Regions from separate parts of the Arthrobacter sp. CJ23 genome, predicted to be linked through region 2. Evidence: riboswitches for the same ligand, from Rfam matches in the RefSeq annotation. Region 2 holds a riboswitch; the other holds the start of a gene.

Region 1 (7,256 bases), 1.0 Mb from region 2:
CTCGGCTGGCAGTGGTACGCCGTGGTGACCCGCAATTCGCGCTCCAAGATTGTCACAGTCAGCGAACTCGGACTGCTGCCCTCCGAGGACTCCATCCTGGCCCCGGAATGGATTCCGTGGGCGAAGCGTGTCCGCCCGGAAGACGAGACCCCCGTGGTCGAGGAGTCGGTCGAAGGGCCCGCAGGGGAAGCTGTCGAAGAGATTGCCGCGGAAGCAGCGGATGGCGAAGGGCCCGACGCCGGCGCTGCCGCCGTCGAGCCTGACGACGAAGACTTTGACGAGGACTCTGACGACGAAGACTCCGCTGACGAAGACCCTGACGACGAAGAAGACTTCGACGAGGATGACGACGACGCAGCCGCGGCCGAATAGCAGTTGATGGCTGTGCGGGGTGGGTCTCGTCTGGATCATCCGGGCACGGTGGCTGCGGCTCCGCTTCGACCGCCGGGCCGGCGGACTGCGCTTCTTCCGCGTTGAGTCCCTGGAGCACCCCCCGGAGGCGCTAACGACGACGGCGCCGCCCGGGATTCGCACCCGGACGACGCCGACCAGCCCTGACCGCGGAAGCCCGCGCAGAGCGCTACTTGCGCAGTTCGCCCACCACGTAGTCGATGCTGGCCAGCAGCGCCGAGACATCGTCCGGGTCGATGGCCACGAACGTGGCGATGCGCAGCTGGTTGCGGCCCAGCTTGCGGTACGGCTCGGTGTCCACGATGCCGTTGGCGCGCAGCACCTTGGCGATCGCGGCGGCGTCGATGGAGTCGTCGAAGTCGATGGTGGCGATGACGTTGGAGCGGTCCTCGGCCTTGGCCACGAACGGGGTGGCGTACTCGGAGGCCTCGGCCCAGGAGTAGATCCGGCCGGCGGAGTCAGCGGTGCGTCCGGCGGCGAAGTCCAGTCCGCCGTTGCTGTTGAGCCACTGGACCTGGTTTTCGAGGGTCACCAGGGTGGAGAGCGACGGGGTGTTGTAGGTCTGGTTCAGCTTGGAGTTGTCGATGGCGGTCTGGAGGTCCAGGAAGTCCGGGATCCAGCGGCCGCTTGCCTTGACGCGGGCGGCGCGTTCCAGCGCGGCGGGGGAGAAGAGGCCGATCCACAGCCCGCCGTCGGACGCGAAGTTTTTCTGCGGGGCGAAGTAGTAAACATCGGTCTCGGCAACGTCCACGTCCAGGCCGCCTGCCGCGGAGGTGGCGTCCACCAGGACCAGGGAACCGGCGTCGGCGCCTTCAACCCGCTTGACCGGGGCGGCCACACCGGTGGAGGTTTCGTTCTGCGGCCAGGCGTAGGCGTCCACGCCTGCCTCGGCCTGGGCAACCGGGCGGGTGCCGGGCTCGGACTTGATGATGGAGGAGGCGTCCAGGAACGGAGCTTTGTTGGTGGCCGAAGCGAACTTGGAGCCGAACTCGCCGAAGGACAGGTGCTGGGCCTTCTTTTCCACGAGGCCGAAGGTGGCGACGTCCCAGAAAGCGGTGGATCCGCCGACGCCGAGGACCACTTCGTAGCCTTCGGGGGCGCGGAAGAACTGGCTGAGGCCTTCGCGGACGGAGCCCACGAGGTTCTTGACCGGCGCCTGGCGGTGCGAGGTGCCCAGGATGGTTGCCGATGCGGCGGACAGCGCTTCGATCTGCTCGGGGCGGACCTTGGACGGGCCAGCGCCGAAGCGGCCGTCCTTGGGCAGCAGTGCGGCGGGGATGGTGATGCTGTTGTCGCTCACGTGTGGCTCCAATGGTGAAGTATCGGTCGAGATGGGTCGCGGCAGGTGGCATCGGCTGCCTCTTCGACTCCCCAATTCTGCCTGACGTCGCGGGCGCGCAGGAACCCGCGGTGTCATAGTCCGCCACGTGGAACACCCGATGTCCACAGGGTGGTCAGGCACCCCGGCGAAATTATCCAGACTAATTCTAAATAAGCTAGGCTGGGGGTTGGCGTCCAAGGGGCCCGGGCTGAGTACCGAAGCCCACCGCCGGGACGCGGTACGGTGGAAATTACGCAAATACTGCGTTCGAGGAGCTGAGCTGGATGACGGATCTGATCGATACCACTGAGATGTATCTTCGGACCATTTTGGAGCTTGAAGAAGAGAACATCGTGGCACTGCGTGCACGCATTGCCGAACGGCTGCGCCACTCTGGCCCTACCGTCTCCCAGACCATCGGCCGCATGGAACGCGATGGCCTGGTGGTGGTCAGCAACGACCGCCACCTTGAGCTGACCGAAACGGGCCGCAAACGCGCCACCGAGGTCATGCGCAAGCACCGCCTTGCCGAGCGGCTCCTGGCTGATGTGATCGGCCTGGACTGGGCTTACGTCCACGACGAAGCCTGCCGCTGGGAACACGTGATGAGCGAGCGCGTGGAGCGCCGCCTCTACGAACTCCTGGGCCACCCCACCGAATCCCCCTACGGGAACCCGATTCCCGGCCTCGAGGCGCTGGGCGGAAGCGCGGGCAAACTGTTCTCCGAGGGCGTCATCAACCTGATCGACGCCATGGACGGCTACGCGGCGGATTCCCGCGTGGTGGTCAGCCGGCTTGCCGAGCCCATCCAGGTGGAGCCCGAGCTTCTGGTCCAGCTCGACGAGGGCGGCATCCGCCCCGGCGCCAAGATCTCCCTGGAGCGCGTGGGGGAGTACATCTCCGTCCGCGTGCCCGACATCGAGGGCGCGCTGGAGCTGCCGCCCGAGGTCGCGGCCCACGTCTTCGTTACCGTCAGCTAGGCCGGCCGCCAGGCAGCTGGCCATGCGGGCTGACCCGCCGCGGACGCTGTGGCCCCATGGCAGTGATGCATCACCTGCAGGGGTGTCCGATGTGCGCGCCGAGGCCATGTGACCTGCGGTTTTGCCCGAAAGCTGCTATGGACGGTGTGCTGACGCCGCCTGCCGAAAGATAACGAAATTATTACCGCGCACCTTAATCACCTATAGTTGACTACTAGCGCCGATATCAAAGCGTTACCTGATCTGGAGCCGAGCTCTGCCAGCGGATCAGGTGTGTCACCCACTACTGGCAGAGGCGGAGGAACCACAAGCGGCTGTCTAAAGAAGCAGCCTTGGGGTGAAGTCCGCAGCAGAAGTGCCCACCAACGAAGGTCCCTCCGGGGATACCTCTGTGCCGTGTGTCCTTCGTGCGGACCGGGTCTTTGAACTCTCTGACCCGAATCCGACAGCTAACTTCGCAGGCTATCCAGAGAGGAAACACTTTTGAGCACGCAAAACGTCAGGGGTCGCCGCCGCTCGCCGGATCCCGTTGCTGAGGTGCGGACCGCCAGAGTTGTCTCGGCGCAGGACCGCCCCCGCGACCCGCACCGCGAGGTACGCCGCCGCAAGGGCGCACTGCGCCAGGTGGCCGACTTCGCGGCAGCCAGCGGCGTAGGACAGAAGGCCGGCGTTGCTCTCGCTGCCACCGGACTGGCCCTGACCGTGGCGTTGCCCGCCACAGGCCCCGTGATGGCCACCTCCGAATCGGGCCAGGCCGTGTCGGCCATGTCAGCGGGCAGCCAGCCCGCCGTCTCCGCTGCGGCAACGGCGAAGATCGACTTCAGCCGCGCGGCGGTCGCCACCAAGGCAGACCCGGACGGCAAGCTCAAGCAGCTCCTCAGCGCACAGTCCGCAGGTTCCATCCAGCGTGCTTCCTCCCTGGGCACCCTTGGCAGCCCCCTGGACTCGCTGGTCACCGCTTCGCCCTTCGGCTACCGCATCAGCCCGCTGACTGGCGGCGCCGGCGACTTCCACCGCGGCCAGGACTTCGTGGCCCAGTGCGGCACCCAGGTCCATGCGGCCGCGGCGGGCAAGGTCACGTTTGTTGGCTGGCACCCCTATGGCGGCGGCAACCGGGTGGTAGTGGACCACGGCAACGGCCTGGAGACCACCTACAACCACCTGTCCTCCTTCACTGTCCAGATGGGCCAGACGGTCAACCGCGGCGACGTCGTGGCCCTCAGTGGCACCACCGGCGCCTCCACCGGCTGCCACCTCCACTTCGAGGTCCAGGTCAACGGCGAAGTCGTCGATCCCATGGGTTGGCTGTAACGATTTGAGGGTTGCCTCTCGGATGCTGGCAACGGTCCGTGATCTGAATGTGACATTCAGCTCCAACTGTTGTACCGTCTAAAGCACATCGGCTTTTTAGGGAGCCGGTCCACTTGAGTGGATTGCCTAGCTCTGCCACCACTCAAGATCCGTTCGCAAAAATCGTCTGGCAGGGGCGGGGGAACCAATTTTGGCCTTTGAAAGAAGGCCTTGGGGTTAAGTCGCAAAGCTTCCTTGGAAGCGGCGCGGCCGGGTGACTCCCATCCGAATCCGACAGCTCACCTCGCAGGCATTGGGAGAGGCTACCTTCGTGTCTTCACGCAACACCCTTGCGCGCCATCGCGCCGAAACGGTTCGTACGAACCCGTTGAGCAACATTTCCAAGGCTGTTTCCTCTAATGCCGGCACCGTTGGCCGCCAGGCCGCCGTTATCGCAGCGGCTTCCGGCCTCCTGCTGAGCGCGGGAGTGTCCGCCCAGGCAGCGGACCTGGACGTCGCCGCCTCAGAAACCGGCAGCACGCAGCTGGTTGTCACCGCAGCTTCCTCGGCCACCGTTTCCTTCGAGCGCCCCGTTGTGGCCACCAAGGCAGCCCCCAAGGTTGTCGAACGCCCGGCAGCCGCTGCCACTGCCGTGTCGGCCATGTCCTCCACCTCCGCTGAAGGCTCCGCAACGGCCGCAGGCTCCGGCCTGGCAGCCATCGCCTACACCGGCATCGGCCACCCGTACGTCTGGGGCGGCAACACCCCCAACGGCTGGGACTGCTCCGGCTTCACCCAGTGGGTCTACGCCCAGGCCGGCATCAGCATCCCCCGCGTCAACGCCTGGACGGCCATGACCCCCACGGCCACTCCGGCCCCCGGCGACCTCGTCATGCAAAACGGCGGCGCACACGTTGGCATCTACGTCGGCAACGGCATGATGATCAGCGCACTGAACCCCGGCCAGGGCACGCTCCTGCACTCCGTGGCTTCCACCGGCACGTCCTCGTTCTACACCCTCCGCTAAGAATTCTGTCCGGGGTGCGTCAGCATGCCCCCAAGATGCTGACGCACCCGCAAGCCGCATGCTGTTTGCCCGCTGCGGAAGACCAAAGAGAGAAACTTATGACTACTCGTGCGAACACCATTGCGCGGCACCGCGCCGAGGCACCCAAGACCAGCTCGCTGGCCGTCATTGCCAAGGCCATCGGTGACAACGCAGGCGGCGTGGGCCGCCAGGCAGCCGTCATTGCTGCTGCTTCGGGCCTTGTCCTGACGAGCGGCATCGCGGCCAACGCCGCCGAAGCCAACGTCCAGCGCGAATCGACCTCCACCAGCACCCTGGACGTCCAGTCCGTGGTCCAGGCGAGCATCGCCGCCGACTCCAAGGTTGCCATCTCCTACGAGCGCCCCGTGGTCACCGCCGTCGAGGCCCCCGCACCGGTTGAGGTTGCTCCGGAACCCAAGGCAGCACCGGCAGCAGGCACCAGTGCCGCAGCAGGCGCGAATGTCACCGTCCAGCGCACGGCCCAGGCTGCCCCGGCCGCCTCCGCCAGCGGCAAGGGCGCAGCGATTGCCGCCGCAGCCTACGCCCAGCTCGGTGTCACGCAGGACTGCACCATGCTGGTCACCAATTCGCTCGCGGCCGTTGGCATCCACTTCCACGACTGGCCGGCAGGCTACCTGTCCCTCGGCCGCACGGTCAGCGCCGCCGAGGCACAGCCGGGCGACCTGGCCTACTACTCCAACGGCGGCTTCGGCGGCATGGCCCACATCGCCGTCTACGTCGGCAACGGCATGGCAGTGCACGGTGGCTGGAACGGCAGCACCACCGCACTGTTCAGCGTGAACGTGGGCTCCGGCCCCGTCTTCATCCGCGTTAACTAAGCAGCGTCCCCACGGAACACCCCGCAGGCCACCGGCCGGCGGGGTGTTCCGCTTTAACGCGCAAACTCCGGTGCCCCGCACATGGCCGGCTCATGAACTTTGGCTGACACCGGCCCGGAAGCGGTCCGGAAATTCGGTGATCGGGCAATCTGGTGCTTACTCTTGTGGTGTCGATCCACAGCCCGGCCATGCCGAGGGCAGCCGGCCCTCGTGCCCCTGACGGGTGCGGCCGTGAAGAGGTATGTGCATGCGCACACTCGTTCTGAATGCTGGATATGAACCGCTGGCGGTAGTGACCTTCCGCCGGGCGCTGGTCCTTGTGCTGACTGGAAAAGCTAGCGTGGTGGCCGAAGGCGACGAGCCTGTCGTCGGGCCACAGGAGATCCTCGGGCGCCCGTCCGTGATACTCCTCAACCGCTACATCCGGCCACGGTACAACCGGATCACTGCAGTGAGCCGCCGCGGGGTCCTCCGCCGCGACGCCCACCGCTGCGCCTACTGCGGGAAAGCAGCCCACACCATTGACCACGTCCACCCCAAATCCAGGGGCGGCGCGGATTCCTGGGAAAACCTGGTTGCGGCGTGCCTGCGGTGCAACAACGCCAAGAGCAACTACACGCTGGCCGAGATGGGCTGGAAACTGCGGTTCACCCCCTCGGTTCCGTCCGGAACCATGTGGCAGATCAAGGAACTTGAGAAACCTGCGCCGGCATGGGACCCGTTCCTGCTGCCCGAATCCGCGGCCTGAACCGACGCCTGCCGTGCCGCGTCCGGGTAGTCTGGGCGGATGGAGTTCGATGCAGTGATCCTGGCGGGTGGCAGGTCCAGCCGCCTCGGCGGCGTGCCCAAGTCCGGGTTGGAGTACGACGGCGCCACCCTGCTTGAGCGCGCCCTGCTGGCCGCGCGCGGGGCCAGGTCCGCCGTCGTCGTGGGTCCTCCACTGGAGGGCCTCCCGCCCGGCACGCTCACGGCCCGGGAGGAACCGCCGTTCGCTGGTCCGGCAGCCGCGATTGCCGCCGGCCTTGCGGCCCTGGCGGGGCGCCCGGACGGTACCCCAACCGTGCCCTGGATACTCGTCCTGGCCTGCGACATGCCCCACGCCCGGGACGCCGTGGACGTCCTCATCCACGGTCTCGAGGCCAGCCCCGGGACCGAAGGCGCCATGGCAGTCTCGGCGGATGGCCGCAAGCAACCGCTGCTTGGCCTATACAGCACGGCGGCCCTGGAACGGGAAATCGCGGCGGCCCATGGCAGCGGCGGGCTGGTGAACGCCTCCGTGTTCGGGCTGCTTGCTAGGCTGGAGCTGCTGCCCGTGCCTGTTCCTTCGGGGTCCACCGATGACGTGGACACCTGGGAAGATGCTGCAG
Region 2 (7,256 bases):
CAACCACGGTGGAGGCCAGCACTGCTGCCGCCGGCACGCCCCGCTTGGAGATCTTCATCCACGATTTGGGGGCGTCGCCGCGCTGGGACAGGGAGAACAGCATGCGGCTGGCCGTGTAGAGGCCGGAGTTCAGGCAGGAGAGCACGGAGGTCAGGACAACAATGTCCATGATGGTGCCGGCGCCCGGGATGCCGTAGAGCTCGATCACGGCAACGTACGGGCTCTTGGCCACGTTGGCGCTGTTCCACGGCAGGAGGGTGACCACAATGGCGATGGAGCCGATGTAGAAGACCAGGATGCGCCACACCGTGGACTTCACGGCCTTCTTGACGGCGTCCACCGGGTTTTCGGATTCGCCGGCGGCAATGGTGGCGATTTCGGCGCCGAAGAACGCGAAGACCACAACCAGGATTCCGGCCAGGACTGCGCCGGGGCCATTGGGCATGAAGCCGCCCTGCTCCAGCAGGTTGGTGACGCCTGGGGCGGGGACGCCCGGGATCAGGCCCATGATGGCGGCGATGCCTGCAACCAGGAAGATCACGATCGCGGCGACCTTGATGGAGGCAAACCAGAACTCGAACTCGCCGTAGGACTTCACGGAGCCCAGGTTGGTGAGGGTCAGCAGCACCATGAGGACCAGCGCGCCCACCCATTGGTCGATTCCCGGAACCCAGCGGTGGATGATCGCGGCCCCGGCCGTCGCCTCGATGCCGAGGACGATGATCCAGAACCAGGCGTACAGCCAGCCGATGCTGAAGCCGGCCCAGCGGCCCAGCGCCTTGTCCGCATAGGTGGAGAAGGACCCGGTTTCCGGGTTGGCGGCGGCCATTTCGCCGAGCATCCGCATGACCAGGATGACCACCAGGCCCGCCGCCATGTAGGCGAGAAGGATGCCAGGGCCGGCCTGCTGGATGGCCGCGCCGGAACCCACGAACAGGCCCGCGCCGATGACGCCGGCGATGGCGATCATGGACAGGTGCCGTGGTTTCAGTGACTTCGAAAGCTGTTGGTCAGCGTGCATGGTGGGGGCGCCGTCCTTTGGAGTTGGGGGGAGGGCCAGGGCGTGATGTGCGTCGGGCCACAGGGTTTTCACCCTAGCCCGGGCGCAAGGGGTCCAAGGTTGTGCAATCGAACAGTCAGGCGCGCCCAAAATCCACGCAATGCACAAAATAGGATAGCAATAGGGATCAGATATTGCTCATTAGGCAACTCTGAAATAGACCCGAAACGAGTCTTTCGGGACGCGGGCACCTCCGGCCGCGGCCAACACCAGCGAAGCCGCGGCGCGCAAGGAGGCGCTCCGCCGCCGTAATTTCCGTTACCTAATTGTGATTAATCCGGCGGCATGCTGTACGGTCGATCAAATGGGCCGACCGTTCCGGCCCACCTCCGGGCAGACGCCAAGCTCTGCCACTGCCCGGATTCCACTACTTTGTGGCAGAGACGGGGGACCCAGAGTCTCCGGGCCATGGCTTCCATGCCGGCCCTAGGGGTGAAGCCGCAGCGCTACGCGCGCGGCCGGATGACCTCATCCGAATCCGACAGCTAACTCCGCAGGCGTTGAGAGGTATACGACCATGTCTTCCAAGGATCAGTCGCGCCCTGAAGCGCGCCACAAAGCAAGCAATTCCACCCCGGCCACAGAGGGCAGGTCCCTGCTCAGCAGGGTCGCCCGCCAGGCCAAGCGCCCACGAAACATGGTGTTGTCGGCAGCCGTGGTGGCTGCCCTGCTGGGCAGCACCGCGTTCAGCCAGGCCTTCGACCAGTCCACAGCCTCGAGTGACCTGAGCCTGGCCTCCAGCACCTCAGGCAAGTCCGACCGCGCGCCGGGCCGGGCGAAGAACGCACAGGCACTGGCACCGACAACCGTGGCACCGGCCCCTACGGCCACTGCCACGGCGGCCCCCGCGCCCACCACGGAGGCCCCCTCCCCCACCGCAACCGCGCCAGCACCGGCACCCTCGCCGTCGTCGACGCCGACCGCTACCCAGACCACCACGGCCGCACCAGCACCCGCGCTCCCGGTCACCTCGTCGACGCCCATGCCCGTGGGGGTTCCCGGGGCCTGGACGATGGCGTTTGCCGATGAATTCAGCGGCACTTCGCTGGACACCAACAAGTGGTCCAACTGCTGGTTCTCCCCCACATGCGGAACCATGAACAAGGTCACCACGAGCCCCAGCAACGTCGCCGTCACCGGTGGCAACCTTGTCCTGTCCCTGAACTCGTCAACCTCCGGTTCGCTGGTTTCGACCAACCCGCGCGGCGGAGCTGGCACCGGCTACGAGTTCACCACCGGCTATGTCGAGGCGCGTATCCGCTTCCCCGGTGATGGCACCAACCTCTACAACTGGCCCGCGTTCTGGACAAACGGCCAGTCATGGCCCGCAAACGGCGAAAATGACATCGCCGAGGTCCTCAGCGGCAAGATGACGGTGAACTACCACTCAACGTCGGGCGCCCACAACCAGGGGACAGTCCCCGGGGACTGGTCCAACAACTTCCACACCTTCGGCCTTCACCGGATGGCCAACTCCGCTGACGTCTACTTCGACGGCGTGAAGGTGAAGTCCTACGCCACTGACGACGGCGGCGCACCGCAGTACATCATCCTCAACGTCGGGGCGTCGGGAAGCAGCCCGGCCGCCTACGGTGCCGCGTCCCAGGTCCAGGTTGATTACGTACGGGCCTGGAAGTAAGCAGCAGGCTTGAAGGCAGGGGTCGACGGCGGTGAGAACCGCCGTCGACCCCTCCTTTGCGTGAGCCGCATCACGTAGAATCCTGCAATGAAGCTTCTGTACATCACAGAAAGCGTGCCCAACCGGGACCCCATGCTGGGTGACGGCAGCTCCATGATTCCTTTCGAGCTCCTGCGGAATCTGCCCGGGAACGTGGCCGTGACGCTTCTGACCTTCGCCGGACCGGTGGATGTGCCGGCCGAAATCCGCAACCGCTGCGATGCCGTGCACGTGCTGGCCACCCGGAAGCGGATCTGGGCCACCCTGCTGTCAGGCTTTGGCCTCAATGGTCTGGGAAAGCACGAACGTTCCACCGCCGCAGCCCTTGCCTCCGCCTCGGAGCTGTCGGCGCAACATGATGCCACCCTGATCCACGGCCCTCATGCCCTGTTTCTGGCACATTCCGTCAGCGGACCGCTGGTTTTGCAGACGGTGGATCCCTGGTCGATCCGGGCCGCGATGGACACTGCCATTGCGCGGACACTGCGGCCCGCCTACCGCGCCCGGGAAATCCTGGCCCTGCTGGCCGAACGGCGCCTGCCGTCGCGGGCGCGGCTCCTCGCCGTGGGCGCCCAGGATGCCCTCGCATGGTCGGAACGGCTGGGGCGGTCGGTCGGACACATCCCCAACGGCGCCGAACAGTCATTTCGCACAGGCACCACGCGGGACGTCCCCGTGGTGTGCTTTGTGGGCAGCCTCAACTACGGTCCCAATATTGACAGCGCGACCGTCCTGATCGGCAAGATCGCTCCGCTGGTGTGGCAGCAGGTTCCGGAGGCCAGGTTTGTGATCGCAGGGCGCCGTCCCGTGCCTTCGGTCCTTGCACTTGCGGGCCCCCGGGTAGAGGTCCTGGCGAATGTGCCCTCGGTCCTCGACGTGTTCCACTCTGCCGACGTGGCCGCCTTTCCCGACGAACACGGGGTGGGCATTCGGAACTCAGTGCGCGAAGCCCTGGCTGCAGGCCTTCCCGTCGTGGCGACACCTGTGGCCGCCCGCGAACAGGACCCGCACTCCCTGCTTGCCGTGGAAGGGGACACGCAAGGGTTCGTCGAACGGCTCGTTGGCCACCTGACCGAACGCGGCGGCCATGGCCAGGAGCCAGGCCACGGCCCGCTCCGGACCTGGAAAACCGTTGCCCACGACTACCTTGACGAACTCGAGCGGGCCATCCAAGCCGCCGACCCAGGCCTGCCGCTCGGATCGCCGCAGGCATGATGCACCTTCCCGGGGACCTGGCCCGCACCGGCGTCCGGGGTGCCGTCTGGCAGGGACTGGCCTTCGCCTCCGGCAGGGTGATCGTCCTGGTGACCACCATCATCCTGGCTCGGCTCCTGTCCCCCCAGGAGTACGGTTTGGTGGCGCTGGCGCTGGTGCTCATGGCGTACGCCGAGACCATTGCCGATGCCGGGGTGGCACAGGCACTGGTCTACCTGCCGCGGACGGGAGTCATGGCGCGCTCGGCCCTGCTGCTCTCGGTGGTGCTGGGCCTGGTCCTGGCTTCCGCGGCCGTCCTGGCTGCGCCCTGGATCGCCGGGGTCTTCAACCTTCCGGCAGCGGCATCCCTCATCCAGGTGCTGGGGGTTTCCGTGCTGGCCACGTCCTTCGGCGCAGTCCCGGAGGCCCTGCTGCGGCGCGAGCTTCAGTTCAAGCAGCTCACGGCAGCACCCGTGATCCGCGCCGCCACAATGGGCGCCGTGACACTCCCGCTCGCGTTTGCCGGCCATGGCGCCTGGTCACTTGCCATCGGCACGGCAGCGGGCTCGGTGGCGTACGCGGTCACCTGCTGGTTCCTGGTCCGGCGGCATGCGCCCTGGCAGATCTGGCGGGTGAGCGGGGACGCGCTCCGGGCCAACGTGAGGTTCGGCGCCCCGGTGGCCGGCAGCAGCCTGCTGGCCCGCCTGATCTTCGACGTCGACTATCTCATCATCGGTCTCTGGCTGGGGGCGCAGGCACTTGGGTACTACACCTTGGCTTTCCGGCTTCCCGAAGCCCTGATCCTCAACGTGTTTTTTGTGCTCTCCACCGTCCTGTTCCCGCTGTACGCACAGGTCAGCGGCGATCCGGAGAGGCTCCGGGACGGCTACCTGAAGAGTGTCCAGATCCAGTCCCTGTACGGCGTCACCACGGGAGTGGGGCTGGCTGTGCTGGCACCGGTACTGGTGCCGTTGCTCTTCGGCCAAACGTGGATGGATGCCGTCCTTCCACTGGCGTTCCTTGCCCTGTATGCCGCGGCACGGTCGCTGGGTGCCGGCGCCAACGATGTCTATAAGGCGCTCGGCCGCCCAGGGCTCTCCGTCGGGGTTTCCGTCGTCCGGCTGGCGATCCTGGTGCCGGTCCTGTTGCTTGCCTCCCGATGGGGCATTGTGGGCATCGCCTGCGCCCAGCTGCTGGTGGCTCTGCTCTTTGCCTGCGGCATGCAGGCCGTCGCCGCCAGGGTGATGAAGTTCCGGGCGCGCCGGCTGGTGCGCGCGGCCGTGCCCGGCGTCGTCTGCGGGGCAGCCGTGGCCGTGGCCGGTCTAGGCACCTTGGCAGCTCCGCTCCTCGGCCCTGTGGCGACCATCGCAGTGGTTGTGGTGACGGCCGTGGGCTTCGTCTACGCAATCCTGCGCCTGGGGTTCCCGTCCCTGCACTCTGAACTGCTGAAGCTGGTCCGCCGGTCCTAAGGCAATACTGCCGCTCTGGTGCCCGGGTGCTTGGGCGAAGAACCAGTCACCGCATGGCGCCACAACCAGAAATCCCTGTCGGACATGACAGCCGAACGTACTTGGTCTGTTCCATGTCCAGGATCCGACTGGCCTTCCAGCCGATACGCCAACGTGGCTGCGGACCGGGCCCAGCTCGCGATGACCAGCTGGGGCAGCAGGCCTACGTCCACGCCCCGCAGCGCCAGATGCCTGGCAAGGTGCCCCAGTGCCCACCCGCGCGCGCCGAACGCCGCATCATAGGCTCCAAGCTGGTCTTCGCGGGAAAAAGCGCGTTCGTTTGATTCGCTCAGGTACTGCAGGTAGAACACCAAGTCGTGGCCCGGAAGGCCATCGGTGCTGGACCGCTCCCAGTCCACCGCCTGCAGTTTGCCGTCGGCCTGCAGAAACAGGTTCGGGTGGCTCAAATCGCCGTGCTCCACAACGGCCGGCAGCTCCGCGGAACGCAAGGGCGCCAGCAACTCGTGGGTGTGTTCAACAAGCGCGTCGACCTCGGGTTCCGGGGACACCATGACGGAGAGGGCCTCCAGCGGACGGGTGATGGTCCGCTCGTACCAGCCCTGATTCTGCCGGGCCGATCGCAGACAGGGCAAGGCGTCGACAAAGTCTGCGCCCGCGCTGACGGCACCGGGCAAGTCAGCAGCGACCAGCCTCGGATCCAAGGGTGTTCCGGTCACTGCGGTTTCGACGAGGACGGTGTGGGCAGCGACTTCGCAGACGGACACCACCTCCGGGACACCCATCGAGGGCCCCACTCCAGCGATCTTCAGCGCCCGCAGGACCTCGGCCTCGTGCCGCAGGCTGTCATTCTCGCCCGGCTGGCGGGGTACCTTGACGACGAGGCCGGGTTCCTGGGATCCGGTCGCGAAGATCAGTGCCACCACGTGCCTGGATGTGACGAACCTGGGCGTGAGCAGCACACTTTCCCAGCGCCTGCCCATGTATTTTTCCAGCCCGAACTCCTGGTAATGCTCTTCAAGGAAACGGTCAAAGAAGTTCAAAGCGGCTCCTCGTCCAGGGGGCGCCCGTCCAGGGGGCGCCCGTCCAGGGGGCGCCCGTCCAGGGGGCGCCCGTCCAGGGGGCGCCCGTCCAGGGGGCGCCCGTCCAGGGGGCGCCCGTCGAGCGGACGACGACCCAGGACGCTTCCTTCCGGGATGGCCAGGTCAAACAGGTGCAGCGTGAAGGCCAGACGTGCTGCGAAGGCCTTGCTTGCTCCGAAACGGACGTCCCGGTGGAGGGCCAGGGTGTGCCCGATCGCGGCGGCAGACGCCACTGGCACAATGCGCGCTGTACGGTCCAGCGTCGGCGCGTTCCAGTAGACGCCGACGTCCTGGAAGCCGGCCCGGATCAGGGCACGCTTCCAGCCTTTCAGGGTGCGGGGCCCCGAGCGGCGCAGCAGTGAGCGCCGGACCTCCACGCACATCCAACCGCCCGGTTCCAGCGCTGCCGCCGCGCTCCTGAAAAGGGCCAGGTCGGGGACGGCGAGCAGCACCACCTCGTAGCCCTTGCCCTGCTCACCGTCATGTCCTGGGCGGATCACACCAGCCTCCGGGTCAAGCAGGCGGAGAGCAGATTCCCTTTCCGGGCCCACGGCGCCGCCATACCCCACGGTCCGGGGCAGCAGGTCCGGCAGAAGGAACCGCCAGTCAAGGAGTCTCCACAGGTGCAGCGACAGGGCTGCTGCCGGGGCTTCCGCGGCGGCCCCGGCTCCCGGTGTGAGCCGGCGCCATACGATCCCGGTCGCCTGCCTCCGGACCAGCTCTTGGGGCTGGGCGGCGTCGATGAGGCTGCTCCCCGGCAGGCGGTCAGCCAGCGT

The links. A riboswitch is a leader RNA that binds a small molecule or an ion and turns the genes downstream of it on or off. The one in region 2 is predicted to bind cyclic di-AMP.
Region 1: it holds a riboswitch for cyclic di-AMP, as region 2 does, so the genes downstream of both, NVV90_RS04350 (C40 family peptidase) here and NVV90_RS20625 (glycoside hydrolase family 16 protein) in region 2, are expected to answer to the same signal.

What each region holds. Positions count from the first base shown of each region.
Region 1 is NZ_CP102950.1:948,950-956,205, forward strand. Features, by position in the region: gene NVV90_RS04330 (DUF3027 domain-containing protein) at 1-372, shown strand, start outside; gene serC (phosphoserine transaminase) at 581-1,711, opposite strand; gene NVV90_RS04340 (metal-dependent transcriptional regulator) at 2,017-2,712, shown strand; cyclic di-AMP (ydaO/yuaA leader) riboswitch at 2,950-3,191, shown strand; gene NVV90_RS04345 (M23 family metallopeptidase) at 3,196-4,023, shown strand; cyclic di-AMP (ydaO/yuaA leader) riboswitch at 4,161-4,329, shown strand; gene NVV90_RS04350 (C40 family peptidase) at 4,400-5,029, shown strand; gene NVV90_RS04355 (C40 family peptidase) at 5,128-5,889, shown strand; gene NVV90_RS04360 (HNH endonuclease) at 6,137-6,637, shown strand; gene NVV90_RS04365 (molybdenum cofactor guanylyltransferase) at 6,677-7,256, shown strand, end outside.
Region 2 is NZ_CP102950.1:4,540,423-4,547,678, forward strand. Features, by position in the region: gene NVV90_RS20620 (amino acid permease) at 1-1,021, opposite strand, end outside; cyclic di-AMP (ydaO/yuaA leader) riboswitch at 1,405-1,572, shown strand; gene NVV90_RS20625 (glycoside hydrolase family 16 protein) at 1,578-2,699, shown strand; gene NVV90_RS20630 (glycosyltransferase) at 2,787-3,953, shown strand; gene NVV90_RS20635 (lipopolysaccharide biosynthesis protein) at 3,950-5,401, shown strand; gene NVV90_RS20640 (aminoglycoside phosphotransferase family protein) at 5,398-6,441, opposite strand; gene NVV90_RS20645 (hypothetical protein) at 6,438-7,256, opposite strand, start outside.